DNA from 2 places in the Paenibacillus sp. O199 genome. Region 2 is predicted to be linked to the other one. Evidence: riboswitches for the same ligand, from Rfam matches in the RefSeq annotation. Region 2 holds a riboswitch; the other holds the start of a gene.
The links. A riboswitch is a leader RNA that binds a small molecule or an ion and turns the genes downstream of it on or off. The one in region 2 is predicted to bind cyclic di-AMP.
Positions count from the first base shown of each region.

Region 1: linked by a shared signal. The riboswitch ahead of A6049_RS27435 (C40 family peptidase) and the one ahead of A6049_RS11510 (C40 family peptidase) in region 2 are both predicted to bind cyclic di-AMP.

Region 1 covers NZ_LGRP01000033.1:18,040-25,581, reverse strand. Annotated here, with positions in the region: gene A6049_RS27455 (transglycosylase domain-containing protein) at 1-920, shown strand, start outside; gene A6049_RS27450 (YwhD family protein) at 1,064-1,567, opposite strand; gene A6049_RS27445 (M1 family metallopeptidase) at 1,670-3,661, shown strand; gene A6049_RS27440 (hypothetical protein) at 3,672-4,514, shown strand; cyclic di-AMP (ydaO/yuaA leader) riboswitch at 4,767-4,904, shown strand; gene A6049_RS27435 (C40 family peptidase) at 4,908-5,378, shown strand; gene A6049_RS27430 (GNAT family N-acetyltransferase) at 5,772-6,266, shown strand; gene A6049_RS27425 (c-type cytochrome) at 6,417-6,776, shown strand; gene rbsK (ribokinase) at 7,101-7,542, opposite strand, start outside.
Region 2 covers NZ_LGRP01000006.1:197,931-205,472, forward strand. Annotated here, with positions in the region: gene pelA (pectate lyase) at 1-718, opposite strand, end outside; cyclic di-AMP (ydaO/yuaA leader) riboswitch at 1,132-1,263, shown strand; gene A6049_RS11510 (C40 family peptidase) at 1,269-1,733, shown strand; gene A6049_RS11515 (carboxymuconolactone decarboxylase family protein) at 1,838-2,167, opposite strand; gene A6049_RS11520 (hypothetical protein) at 2,285-2,503, opposite strand; gene A6049_RS11525 (hypothetical protein) at 2,627-2,956, opposite strand; gene A6049_RS11530 (xanthine phosphoribosyltransferase) at 3,055-3,636, opposite strand; gene A6049_RS11535 (YkvI family membrane protein) at 3,841-4,899, shown strand; gene A6049_RS11540 (glycosyltransferase family 4 protein) at 4,989-6,119, opposite strand; gene A6049_RS11545 (GNAT family N-acetyltransferase) at 6,568-7,122, opposite strand; gene A6049_RS11550 (hypothetical protein) at 7,224-7,542, opposite strand, start outside.

The sequences.
Region 1 (7,542 bases), on a different contig from region 2:
TTAAAAGCGAGCCGACTTTGTTTCATTATGACAATGATCGCAAAACCTATAAACCCGGCAACTTCGGGGATAAGTATTTAGGTGAGATTGATTTAAGACAGGCGATCGCCGCTTCGGACAACATCTATGCGGTAAATACGATTATGCAGATTGGACCTGAACAAGTGGTGAAGATGGCCAAGAATCTAGGGATTACGAGCAACATGAGCCCGGTACCCTCCCTTGCACTCGGCACCTCGCCAGTTAGTCCATTGGAGATGGCTTCAGCATTTTCCGCTATTGCCGCAAGTGGACAGCGGACACCTCCTGTAGCCATTCTGCAAGTGACGGATGCCGCAGGACGAGTAATCTATGAAGCACCTCAGACCAAGGCCGAGAAGGTCGTTGAACCCGCTGCCGCTTATGTATTAACACGCTTGATGGAAAGTGTGTTCGAAAATGGAGGTACGGGTAATCGGGTATCTGCAACGATTAAACGGCCTGTCGCCGGCAAAACGGGGACGACCAATACGGATGCTTGGCTAGTCGGCTTCACTCCAGAGCTCTCAACGGCTGTCTGGGTCGGTTACGATCAAGGCAAAGCCATTTCCACATCCGACGGGCGTCGTGCGGCACCCATGTTCGCCCAGTTTACGGAACAGGCCCTCGCCAGTGTTCCACCGAAGATTTTTACTGTACCGGATAACGTCGTCAGTGTATATATCGATCCCGAATCCGGCAAACTGGCTGGCAATGGCTGCGCCGAGAAACGGCTGGAAGTTTTTATTGATGGCACGGAACCGACCGAGGTCTGCCGCAGCGCTTCAGACGATTCGGGTTCAGAGAAAGATAAAGACACTCGAGAAGTGCAAAACCAGCAGGGAATACAGGAAGAGAAGCATTCATGGTGGAAGGATTTCAAACGCTGGTGGGTGGAATAACCAAAGTGACGTAAATACGTAATGACGTAATTGCGTCATTACCCGTAAAATTCAATTTAGCATAAAAGCAAAAGCCCCGAACCGATCATCTCGGTCACGGGGCTTTTGCTTCTTCTTTTTGAACAGCTTGAAACATTCATTAATTAGGCAAGCGCTTCTTTCAATTCATCCGGAGAAGCGTTCCACCATTCTTCGTTATGCGTAGTCAGCAACGTCTTGAGTGCCGCGCGATCCTCAGGTCCAAGATCATCCAGCATGAACCGGCGCTTCATGGCATAATCCATGCGATTCACATGATCGGCAAGCAGTTTCCATCCACGACGCGCTTCTGTATCAATCCACATCTCACACGCAGTTGCTCCACCATAGAACTGCCCCTGTTCGTTACGGTCCACAGCTACCCATACTAGCCATACTTGGCGTCCATTGGGCACATCCTCACGATTAGTCGAGAACTTGATATTGCGCTCCACTTTGCTCTTCGCATGCATCGCGCCCACATCAATCTTTGCTTCACCGTTATCAATAATAACGGGGGAAAGGTTATTCAGATCAATGGAGCCTGCACCGAAACCTTTGTGTTTGCTCTTTGCACTAACGATATTCAAGGCAATCTGTTTTTTGCCGTTCTGCTCGTTTTGGTCCATGTTTTATAGCCTCCAAGGGTTGATACAAATATTTTAACTAATAATCGCCCCAATGCAAACATATACATGCTGTAGATGCTTGTCAACGGGAGGTATTTAACGATGATTCCACGACGCGCCAAGAGCTGGCTCACCGCAATTATAGCCCTGTGTGTAGTTGCCGGGGGGATATGGCTTGGTCTGGGTTCCACACGCTCCATTCAATCTGACTTGCCTGCGCTCGCCCCGGAATCGGGCAAGCCTACGGCACCCGTCAAAACCCAAACATCTCCGGAAAGTATACAGACACCTACCGCTGAAGTGTTCAGCAACCGCGTAGTGGAATATCACATGGATGTGAAGCTGGTAGACGGGAATGTACTGCAAGGGACTCAGACGATCACCTGGACACATCCAGGTAAGAAAACCGTCAGCGAGCTTTATTTTCACATGTATCCCAATGCCTTCTCTTCTGCCGACACCACTTTTATGAAAGAATCCGGAGGGAAACTTCGAGGTGATGTCATGCCCACGAACGGTTACGGTTCCATGCATATTACAGAAATGAAAACAGAGGATGGGCTTTCTCTCTTACATCGGATGCAGTATGTGCAACCGGATGACGGAAACATGAAAGATACTAGCCTCATTAAGGTACGGCTGCCCAAACCCGTTAAAGGCGGTGAAAGCATCACGCTTCACACCCGATTTGAGGTCAAGCTACCGAAAATTTTTGCCCGCATGGGAACAGCAGATAATTTCGTTATGGCAGGTCAGTGGTTCCCTAAACTTAGCGTATATGAGCCAGTAGGCACACGAGGTCAAACGACCGAAGGCTGGAATCTGCATCAGTATCACGGTAATTCAGAGTTTTACGCCGATTTTGGTATCTATAGTGTGCGTATTCGGGTACCGGAAACATACAAAGTAGCTGCTACTGGATTCCCAACCCAGCAAGCGGTTGTGAAGAACGGCGAAAAAGTATATCAGTTCTATGCCGATGATGTGCATGATTTTGCCTGGTCAGCCTCTCCTGATTTTGTTTATGCAGAAGAACCCTTCTCTGCTCCCAATGTGCCAGGCGTACGAATCAAGCTGTATCTCGACCCTGCTCATGAGGATCTGAAGGAACGTTATTTCTACGCCGCCAAAGCAGCGCTATCCAATTATAGCAAGTGGTTTGGCCCTTATCCGTATTCCACACTGTCCATCGTTGTCCCGCCCAAATCAGGGAATGGCGCAGGGGGAATGGAATACCCTACCTTGGTCACCGCCTTCGGTGCAGATGATTCTGCTCCTGGCTACGATCTGGAACGCACGGTTGTGCACGAGATTGGGCATCAGTATTTTTACGGCATGGTCGCGAGTAATGAATTTGAAGAGGCTTGGCTGGACGAAGGATTCACCTCCTATGCAGAAGACAAAGTAATGGAACAGGAATACGGACTTATCCCGAATCTGCCCGTACAAGCTGGTCTCATTACTTCTCCAGCTTCACTGACACAGGACTCCTGGAAGTTTGATTCCCAGAATCAATATGCAGCAAACGTATACACACGAGGCAAGCTTGTATTACTTGGAATAGAACAACAGGTTGGTGCTAAAACGATGGAGCGTATTCTCTCGACCTATGTGAATAAATACCGCTTTAAACACCCTACTTCGTCTGATTTTCAAAAGGTCGTGGAACAAGTGACGCGTACATCCTGGACCGATTATTTTAATCAGTATGTATACGGCGATGGCATGGCTGACTTTGCAGTGGAAAAGATCGCAATCAATCCTATCCTGAAAGACGGCCAAACGTTGTACGAGTCATCGGTTACATTGCAGAAAAAAGGGAGTGAATATAAGAAGGTTCCTGTTCGAATTATGTTCGAAGATGGGAAAACCATGACGAAAGAATGGGATGGTAGCGAGGAGCGCATTACCTACAAACTGACCTATACTTCCCCTGTTTCCTGGGCTATGACTGATCCGCTATACACGATTGTGCTGGAGAACCATCATATGAACAATTTTCTGAAAGCCGGACTGGATGAGCCAACTAAATCCCGCTGGAGCATGAGCGCAACCAAAATTATAGAAGCCATATTCGGAAGTCTGTCATGGTGAGGTGGATACAGTGAAAGCGAAAATACGTGAAGGCTGGTTTCTCGTCCGTCAGCATATGTTCATTGCGGCACTCTTATTTCTCTATCAATTAGTATGGGGATACTTTCTTTATCGGATGGTGCAGTCAGCTGTGGTTCCGCTGCTCCTGCGTTATCCTGACCCTGATACAGGGGAACTCAGTACGATTTTATTTAAAATGGAGAGCCAACTCGGTCTGACAACGAATCCGGAGGTTCACCGCTATTTATGGATTTTAGGGGCTATGCTGCTGATACGGATTCTGATTAGCCCACTCATTCAGGCAGGGCTGCTCTACTCGCTCCAGCATTATAACCATTCGGAAGAGCGCATTCCATTCATTCGCGGTATCAAAAATTTATGGAAACCGATGCTGTTGCTCCACACCATTCGGACTATATTACTGCTGCTACCCGCTTATTGGCTCGCGCCAAAGCTCTATTCCATCTTTATGGAAGGTTTTCATTCCCTCCATCTGCTCTTGCCTGGTATTCCCTATGTTGCTGGTTGGATTGTATACGGGTGGGTTATCCATCATGTCCTACTGTACATGCAGTTTGGTATCTCAGCTCCCGATGGGGAAGGCGGAGCACGTGGTACGTTTCAAGCTATATGGATTGCACTACGCCAAGTCATCACTCTAATCGGCATTGCTGTCCTGCTGGGCGCCCTTCATCTGCTGGTCTTTGGTGCCTTTACATCAGCTTCATGGTTACTAACTGGCTTAACTGGTCTTATCCTACAACAAACGTATCCACTTGCCCGGTGCTTGCTGAGCCTGTGGAAAATATGTGCCCATTTCCGCCTATGGCAGTCCAACTCGGTCAAGGATTAAATCGAACGGTTAAAAACGGTTACCATCTCTATGTAAAGTTGTATTCTTCAAATGCCGTTAAACAAGCAAACCTCGACCTTTCCCCGTCAAAGGTCGAGGTTTTTTTTGTTAATTTTGTTGTTAAACGTTGCCAAAGTGATATACCTCTGTTACAATAATCGCAGTGAGTTTTTAGTAACAACTTTGTAATCTTTACCTTCATATTTGTAACTACTTAAAATTTAATCGTCATTTCTTGATTTCGCAGGTGCATAACTAGCATAGCCAAATTCCTAGCACCTGGGAAGCGGGGGAACCAGTTATGGGTGAATTGATCTTGCAACAGAGGGATCATAGGGGACCTTCAACCGAATCCTTAAGCTAACCTCGCAGGCATTGGAAGGGGTATATCTCTTGTTTAAGAAGAAATTAACCGCAGCTGTACTCAGCCTCACATTCGCATTATCGCTTGGAGCAGGCAGCGCATTCGCAGATTCGAAAATGGACCAAGTTATTGATTCAGCAATGGGGACTACATACAAAAGCGGAGGAACAACGCTTAACGGCTTTGACTGCTCTGGATTCACAAGTTATGTATTCGACAAGCTGGGCATTGATCTGGCTCGCCAATCGAGTTCACAATTCGACATGGGTGATTCGGTATCCCGGATGGAAATGAGACCAGGTGATCTGGTATTCTTCAATACAACGGGCAAAGGGGTCTCGCACGTAGGGATCTTTGTAGGGAATGGGAAGTTTGCACACTCCTCTTCTTCCAAAGGAGTTACAATTAGCGAATTAAGCGAAAGCTATTGGGCCAACCGCTATGTTGGCGCTAAACGTATTATGAGCACGGACGCATATGAGACATTGGCCATTGAATAGGGACAAGCTGAGCAACGTCATGCTGTAACAATAACACTACTGTAACGAAGCATAATAGAACCGTCTGGTACATTCTCCGCAGGAATGTATCCGGCGGTTTTTTTGTGCTTCGTTTCCTTTAATGCGTTCGGGATAGCTACCAAACCTAACTTTAACTTTTTTAAAAGTTATTTTTCATTGCTTCGTCCGTGCTCTTATAATGTTTTTACCCATCCCACTATAATATAAACGAAATTACCGGAACTTTTGTTTCACTTTTTTTCAAAAACGAGGACTTGCCAAATGAACGCCTCTTTTGTAGAGTGGAAACAAGCTTAGATATGGAATGACATATGTATATGGACAAATCAAAATCATTATAGCTTGTTCACAATGAGAGGAGCGTGCAGTTGTATGGATGAAGCCCCTGTGACGTTTCACGTTGTGCCCATGCAAGAAGAACACGCGGAACTAATCTGCGATTGGCAGTATGACCCGCCTTATAATATTTATAGCTGGCTGCCCTGGGAGCAGATGAAAGCACTTGAAGTGGAATTCGGCGATCCCCAGCTACGGAAAGAACAATATGCGGTGGTGCTGGGAGAGGATCAGCAGATTTGCGGTTTTGCTCAATACTTCCCGCTTGATGGTGTAACCCGCATCGGACTTGGCATGCACCCCGATCGATGTGGTCATGGTCAAGGAACGGCTTTTGTCTCGGCCATTGTGCAGGAAGCCATTCGCCGGAACCCTACAAATGAAATTGATCTGGAAGTTCTGACCTGGAATGACCGGGCTATTCGTGTCTATCTCAAAGCCGGATTTGTTACGCAGGATACATACGAACGACAGACACCGGGTGGTTTGAAACCTTTTTACTGTATGGTCTATGAAGGTCCACGCGAATAACTAGGGCTTGAAATCACCCCAAAAAGTCCCCGGTTATGTGATTAGTTCAAAAAATTACCACAAAATGCTATGATGTCACTACAGGTTCCGTTATAATGATATGGATAGTTTCAAGTTAGATGATCTTTCATTCTGGAGGGGACATAAGGGATGCACAAATGGATCATGAGCGGGGTATTTTTTGCAGCGTGCGCTTTAGCTATTGTACTAATGTTTACGCTTCCAGGGAAAGAGGAAGTTGCAGAAGAAGCGAAACCGACGATGCCGCAAGTTACAATGGATGCAGGACAGGCTGAGGCACTGGTCAAAGCAAACTGTATTACCTGCCACGGTGATCAGCTTCAAGGGGGCATGGGCCCTAGTCTGCAGAAGATTGGCAGCCAGGACGATGTGGAGAAGATTTATACGACCATCGTCAAAGGTAAAAGCGGCGGTATGCCTTCGTTCAAAGACAAGCTGAAGGATGAAGAAATCGCGAATATTGCGATGTGGCTGGCGGAGAAGAAGTAATCCAAGATGTTCAAGGCGATCAGTTTGTGGCAGGGGGCATGTATAGAGAGTGTGATGGCTTCAATCATCCTCTGCTCTTTACTCATGCTCTAAACAACGCTGGCGCTAGACGCGCAACGTAGTCAACCCTTATTGGTAATACAGGGTTACTCGTTTTATCAATGGTCATACAGACAAGAGGCTCTTACTCTCCCGTACTGGGAAGTAAGAGCCTCTTGGTCATTTCAGGGATGCTCCGATGAAAACATCCACCATGCTATGGCTAAATAGATGCATTAGCGTATCCTTCCAGCCTGCCTCTGATTTACCTAAAGTATGCATATATTACTGGGTCTTTGCCTTCTGCTCGGCAAGGAAAGCCTGCACTTCACGTGCGGACGGCATCCCGGACTGGGCGCCGAGCTTCGTCACCGACAACGCGGCTGCGCCCATGGCGAAGCTTACCGCCGCGTCCAGCGTCTCTCCGCGCGCGAGGGCTACTGCCAGCGCGCCGTTGAAGCAATCGCCAGCACCGGTCGTGTCGACGGCGCTTACGGCGTAGCCGGGCGCACGGCACGCGCCGGCACGCTCTGCCTGAACGCGGCCGCTAGGCGCTGCCGCGTACACAGCCCCCTCGGGGCCGAGCGTCGTGACGACAGCGGCCCCGAGGGATGCGGCGAGCTCTGCGACCGCCGCATCCACGTCTTCCGGCCGGAGATCATCCCGGCCGGTGAGCACGGCGAGCTCGCTGCGGTTCGGCGTGACGACGTCGACGCACCGCAGGAGC
Region 2 (7,542 bases):
CTTGAATGGAAGCCTTAATTTTCGAGTTCGACGGTCTTGTTTTCAAAAACTTTACAATCGTACTGCTCTCTCCAGCACTTAGAGAAGGCACTTCATAAATCCTTGCTCCTGCAGGTTTTAGGGAGCTGGAATCATGCTGCTGTCCCCATGCAGTCAGTTTACCATTTGCTACAACCTGTGTATTGAGAATAGCATCTACACCTTTGGCAACTGATTTTTTACTGCGATCCGCAAGAGAGCTGTCGATGAATGAGAAATCACCTTTACGTGCACCTACTTCATCCAGCATGTACATGACATTAATCATGGCATCGTCGTTGAAGGTAATGTGTTTGTGATAGCCTGAGCTCTGGTATACTTGTGGCCATCCTCCATTGGAGTACTGCATATTTAACAAAAAGTTGATTCCTTTGATGGCAGTAGCCGAATATCGCGGATCATTTGTCTTTTTAAATTCCTTGGCTAATCTTCTAATTTCTGAGTATGTAGCTTTATTATCAATCGTAGATTTGGCCCACTCACCACTTGTTTCTTTGTAATCCTTCTTCCATCCCCCGTCAGGACGTTGATTCTTCAAAATATCTGAGATACTTGCTGTCGTTCCAGATGCGTCTGCAGCAGATACCTTAGCAGCAGGCTGAAATACCATTCCGACAACAGAGAAAATCATTGTACATGCCATTACCAAAGATGCAAACCTTGCTTGTGCCTTCAACATCGTTTAGAACACTCCCCAATTCATTTTCTGCAAACTGTTTTCCTTGAGCGTCTCCCCTCCTTATATTTGTTTTTAAACTCAAACTATTTCTTTTCATCCAATAAGTGGATTAGATAAAAAGAATTCTATGCAAAACAATGAATTTTGTCAATAATTGCAACAATATGTAACAAATTCTTTATCTTAACCTTTAGGTATCGTCTAATCGAAATGTGAGAAAGCCAATAAATTATCCAATTTTTCTCCATTTGAAACAGTAGTTACTTTTTTGTCATCTATTAAAACCCAATATTCGAGTTATTTCTACATAAATAGCGATAATTCCGTTAACATTGAGATGATAAGAAGTGTTCAAAATCGGTTTGACATTTTCGCATTTATGCAATATAGTTTCAAAAGGTTACAAAAACTTAATTATTCATTTGCCGAGTTTCATGTTTGAAAACGGGGGAACCATTTTGGGTGAATTATTCTTATACATAGGAAATATAGGGAACCTTCTACCGAACCCTTAGCTAACTCCGTAGGCATCGAAGGGAGAACAAAAATTTTGAAAAAGCTTATCATCTCCATTTTTGGAGCAGCAGTTCTATTTACATCCGGTGCAGCAAGCACAGAGGCAAGCAGTATCAACAGCGTCGTTAACAACATGACAGGCATACCTTACAAATGGGGCGGCACAACAATGGCCGGATTTGATTGCTCTGGATTTATGAGATATATTTTCAACAAATATAGCATTGAATTACCACGCACTTCCCAGCAACAAGCCAAGGCCGGAACTCCGGTATCCAAAGCTAATCTGCGTACTGGTGACATGGTATTCTTTAATACGATGGGCAATGGCATTTCACATACAGGTGTATATATCGGGGGCGGACAGTTCGCTCATGCTTCAAGCAGCAAGGGTGTCAGCATCACACAATTATCCAATCCTTACTTCAATGATCGTTACGTAACAGCACGCCGGGTAACAGGACAATTTATGTATAACAAAATGCTGGGCAAAATATAAGTTTGATTTGATATAGCGCAAAGAGGAGGCTCCGGGTGAATCCGGGACCTCCTCTTTGTTTGGGGCTTTTGTTTACAAATTCGGTGTGCTGTAGACTTCTATACTTAATGTAAAGCCTTCTGTACTCTCATTGCACCCTGAGACAGCGCATGGCCTCCGCCTACCGCTCCAGCCACAGCAACCGTCTCCATAATCTCCTGATCGGTCGCTCCTTTGGCACGTGCCTCTTCCACATGGTAAAACGTACATACCTCATTGTTCGCAAACAGTCCAATACCCAGCGCAATCAGCTGTTTGGTCTTGGCATCAATCGCCCCTGCCTGAAAGCATTCTCCAGTGAACTCATGATAAGACTTCACCACTGCTGGTAGCACATCGCTTAATTCACCAATCTGATCTTTATAGGCATGAACCTTATCATTCATCAGTGTCATGGTTACCGCACATCCTCTCGGCTGATATGTTACAAGCTCTCACTGTACCTATCTTCTCTCCCGAGAGGTGTAATTATGCCAAAACATCCATGGTAAATGAACCTAAATAGGCATGTCCTATTCTTCGAGCAGGCTCTCGCGTGGTTCGCTGAACAATTGATATCGGTAATTCCGATCAAGCTTGACCACACGACGATTCTGACGGCGAATGAGTACCTGCTCCCCGTCCCAAGCCACTACAATACCTGTCACATCATTGGACTGAATCTCGTCCCGTACTACCCTTACTTTTTCACCCGATAAACGCAGTGCATCCAATTGTGCATCACTGATCATATTTATGGCGCCTACTTTCCCAAAAAAATTATTTACAAAAAGAGACCTAAATGAAAAGTCATTTAGGTCTCACGTGACTGTATTGGACTGTCATGTCATTCGAAAGTATGTCCCGACTGAAAGTTACCGCTGCGCGTGCTCTTTGCTGTCGTTCTTCTCAAACCAAAAATCAAGCACTTTGGCGGACATCACACGTTCTTCAAGGTACTCCACTTGATGCGGTGTAAATTGTTCTTTCCAAGAGAAGGACAACTCTTCGCACAAGCCTACAATCGTCAGCAATTCTGACCAGGCAACGTAGCGTTTGTACCAGAAAAATTGAGGATGTTCAATCATATAGGGATAAAGGTCATCGAATTCCGTATGTTTACAATCCAGGGCACGCTCAAAATGTACTTTCGATTCCGCCAGCTTATCAATAAAAAATTGTTCTGTTGCCGGTTGGTTACCCATGGTGTTGCCTCCTCTCCCTAACATAACCCCATTATAAATGAAATCAGCGGTCATGCAAAGGCATTGTTATAAAAATAGGCACTTTTTCCTTTAAAAAGTCACAATTCGTTATCGTCAAATTGCACGGTGCCATCGTTCAGTGAACGAATGCGCACCAACGCTTCAACCGGGATGCCCTGCTCACGAATAGTGCGCGCTCCGGCCTGAAAACATTTTTCGACCACGACACCGAATCCAACCAGTTCCGCTCCCGAACGTTCGATAATTTTGATGACACCACGAGCGGCATCGCCATTCGCAATGATATCGTCAATAAACAAAATACGGTCATTCTCATGAATATATTCGCGGGACACCATAATATCTGTTACGATCCCTTTGGTAAAAGAAGGTACTCTTTCACAGTAGGCGTCGGGGTCAGCCAAAAGTGTTTTTTTGCGACGGGCAAATACCAGCGGAACACCCAGTTCATGTGCGGCAGCAAAGGCGACCGGAATCCCGGAAGACTCCACTGTAATGACCCGAGTTACACCACTTTCACGAAAACGAGCGGCAAATTCACGTCCCATTTCCATCGTCAATGCAGGATCAATCTGGTGATTCAGCAGACCATCCAGCTTCAGCACCTGATCTGACATGACTACACCTTCTTGTAAAATTCGTTGTTTCAATACTTCCATAATTTGACCTCCCAAGCCTATCCTATGACGTAAAAGTATCATAGATCCGGCTATCAGTTCAAGCGAAATTGCCTTTGCTCTTGTCCAGAGCATAGAAATGACCCTATGTCACACTTCAATTGTCATGACTTTGATGGGTCAAGCATACCTTGTACCATGGCACCCGCATGTCCAAACTATTCAGGGGCCTGAGAGGGGAAACGCATGAAACAGGCATTTCGGGTGCTGCAGATCGCATTTACATACATTGGAACGGTAGTAGGAGCCGGCTTTGCAACAGGACAGGAGATATTGCAGTTTTTTACCCAGTATGGCAAATGGGCCACCATTACCATTGGCTTATCGACCATGCTCTTTGTCTGGTTAGGTACAAAAATGATGCTGATTGCCCATGATACCGGCTCGCGCTCATACGAAGATCTCAACAAGCATCTATTCGGTCATAAAGCAGGAAACTGGATTACCTGGGTTACCCTTCTTATTCTCATCGGAGTAAACAGTGTCATGCTGGCTGGAGCAGGGTCGGTCTTTGTTGAGCATCTGGGGCTTCATTACCAGACCGGACTGATTGTTACCCTTATCGGTACATATCTGCTGCTTGGAAGGGGCATTCAGGCTATTCTGCAAATGAACAGTATCGTAGTGCCAATGATGCTCCTGCTCTCTCTGCTTATGATCACCAGCACCATACATCATCCCGGCGCGAACCGATTTATTACATTAACCACGGACAGCAATCCAATCCAGGTCTGGTTATCTCCTCTGTTGTATACTTCATTCAACCTGGCACTTGCCCAAGCTGTACTTGTTCCGGTGGGGAATCAGATTCGCAGCCGAAAGGTACTGAAATGGGGCGGCGTTCTGGGAGGGATTGGTGTAGGATTCATGCTTATGGCAGCCCACTTCGCCATGTCAGCCCAGATGCCTGGCATCACGCAATTTGAAATTCCAATGGGCAGCATTGCCTTTCAACTTGGATGGGTAGTCCAGTCTATCTATGTATCCCTGATTTTTATGGAAATCTTCAGTACATTTGTAGCCGATATTTATGGAATGACCCTCCAACTCAGACAGCATGTCCACGTACATCCCAAACTAATCATACTGGCCATCATGCTGCTATGTTATTCGCTTAGCCAGTTTGGGTTCAGCTCCCTGCTCTCTATCCTTTACCCCATTTTCGGCAGTTTGGCACTGGTCTGGGGTGCAAAATTAGTAATGGATCGATGGGGAAGCTTTCGAGGTCGTAACAAACACCTATAACAACGTATTTTTGTTGCGAAGCATCATTTCCCTAAACATAAAAAAAGCCGCTGGCACACAGCGGCTTCCTTCTTTTCCCTTTCCAGAAGTTAAAACTGGCTCGAGAATTGCAAATACATTTTTTTCAGTTCATTGACCGATCTGCCCAAAGAGTAATGGGTTTTGGCCTTCTCGCATGCCGAACGAGCGAGCTCATAACGGTACGCCGGGTCAACCATCACCTTCTCCAGCGCTTCTGCCAGTGCAGACGGATCTTCTGAAGGCACCAGCAAGCCGTTACTGCCGTTCTCTATCTGTTCGGGTATGCCGCCAACATCTGTACCTACAAGGGCAAGACAGCTAAGCGCTGCTTCCGCGAAAACAGACCCGAACGCCTCCGCCCGCGAAGGAAGTACAAAGATATCAAAAAATGGCATGAATTCCTCAGGGTGCAGCGTGTAACCATAAAAAATAGTCTCATTATAAATGCCCAGCCGCTGGGCCAATTCTTCCAAGTCTGGACGGATCGGTCCGTCCCCAATAATATGAAGCACATAATCATGTCCCCGGGCTTTCAGTTCGGCACAGGCTTTGAACAGAATATCCAGCCCTTTCGCCGGAACCAGACGGCATACCGTGACCAACTGTGGTATCGCATTCTCATGGGGAATTGGCTTAAACCTTTTCTCATCAAAACCATTCGGAATCACACCGATAACATCGGGATGCTGTACATAAGGCGCCAGATAACGACGGAAAGAATCCGATACCGTTAACAATCGCTCCGCCTGGTGCTCCAGCTCACCATAGATGGCCAGCAGGAATTGATGCTCCGGTCCGTTCGGCTCAATGCGTCCATTCAGTATCAGCTCTCGCTCATAACTGGAGTGGATCGTTTGAATGAGAGGAACATCCGGGAAAACCTTCTTCATTGCAAGCCCCGCAATAGGATGATGGGCATGAATCAGATCGTAAGGCTTCTGAATACGCAGCTTGGTCCACCACAAATAATCCCGGTAGGTTTGCATATATTTTTGCACGACAGGACTATCCTGATACTGAGTCCAATCGAACGTCTCAAACTGGATATCTTCCCTGCCCTTGTTGCGAATTCGCTTAGGCAACGAGAACAGATCCATCTCCCACCTCGGGGTTGTAAACCTCTCTTGCATATACGGAATCATAGAGGATACACCTCCGGGCTGCTCCGGAGGAAAGAAAAGCGCCTGCAGCAATCTCACCGTTAGTTTCCCCCTTTCTAGCATAAATCTTTTCATTACATCTTCAATCATGATATATCAGAACATATGTTCAGTAAAGGTACAAAATGAGATTTCTTATCACTCGCTCATTTACAGCCGAATAATAGAATTCATTTCAATATCAATTGTACCATGTTGCATCTGACGCTGACGATATTACGAGTACTGTTAGGTACTAGGGGCAATTCCAATGGAAATCATCGCTCTCTGTCTGCCTTTATTCTACTATACGTTATCTTATTCATCTTGTTTGAGCGTACGCCCTCACTTCGGAGTCGTATATACAACATATTCAGAAGATGCTCGGCTAAGAAGCGGATGTATGATTTTGAAAGTTAAGCCTCTTTTGCCGACATACAAATGAAAGCCAGTGAGCAATGGTAGCCCCCGGCTTTTTGAATGTACTTCTTATGTTTAAATACAGCGTTTATACAGACAAGTGTGTGACCGCCTTCTCGTACGTACTGAAGCCGTCTGTCTCTCCCACAAAGGTATAGTCGTTACGCCCATAGAATGCGTTCAATGTCGCGTTCTCGGCTCCGCAATCCAATCGGACAATATGTTTGTCCTCAAACTGTATCCCGCTGCTGGACCATTGCAAAATCGCCCTTCCCAATCCACTCTGGGCGTACTTTCTGCGGATGGCTAATCGGTGCAGATAAAGTGCACCATCCCCGGCATGCGCTTTGCTTCCCCATAAGTGCACATCCCATGCACTTGGCTGGCTCATCAAAATAACCATGCCAGCTACGTCAGAACCCTTTTTAAATACAAATCCGTCGCCACGCTGAATAGCCTCCGCCGTATTATGAGAATCCTCACCTTTTAACAACGCATTCCATTGAGAAGAGCCCTGGCTCCGCAACCACTCGGCTGTTTCCATGAGCAGGGACATCACATCCTCCGTGTCTTCCGGCTGAGCCTGCAATGCCTTAAATTCATCATTGATGTAGTCTGTTGTGATACTGAATGAGTGCTTCATGATTCTCCTCCACTTCCAGGTCTCTCTTAAACTAATGGTACTATACCGGGAAATGGCTTGTTCGTCAAAAAGAAAACAAAAAAGGCAAGAGGCTGTGCCTCTTACCCTTCAATCTTCGCTTCATCGATAATTTGATTACGATATAACATCGTGAGATGTAATGTATCAAACTCAAGCTCTTTGTCCAGCTCTCGCATCAGAACTTCAACCAGACTCTTTCGCTGAACACTTGTGCCGGGTACCTGATAATCAATATAGCCTGACAAATCCGCTTCTGAGGTATCAATCGTTGCTGTACCTACAGGTAACCCTCCGCGTTCTTGTAGAAACAGTTCATATACCCGAAACTCCCGATCTTTGCGCACCAACATGACATAACAGGCTTCTTCAGCAGCTTCAATCTCTTCGAGATCTTCTTCG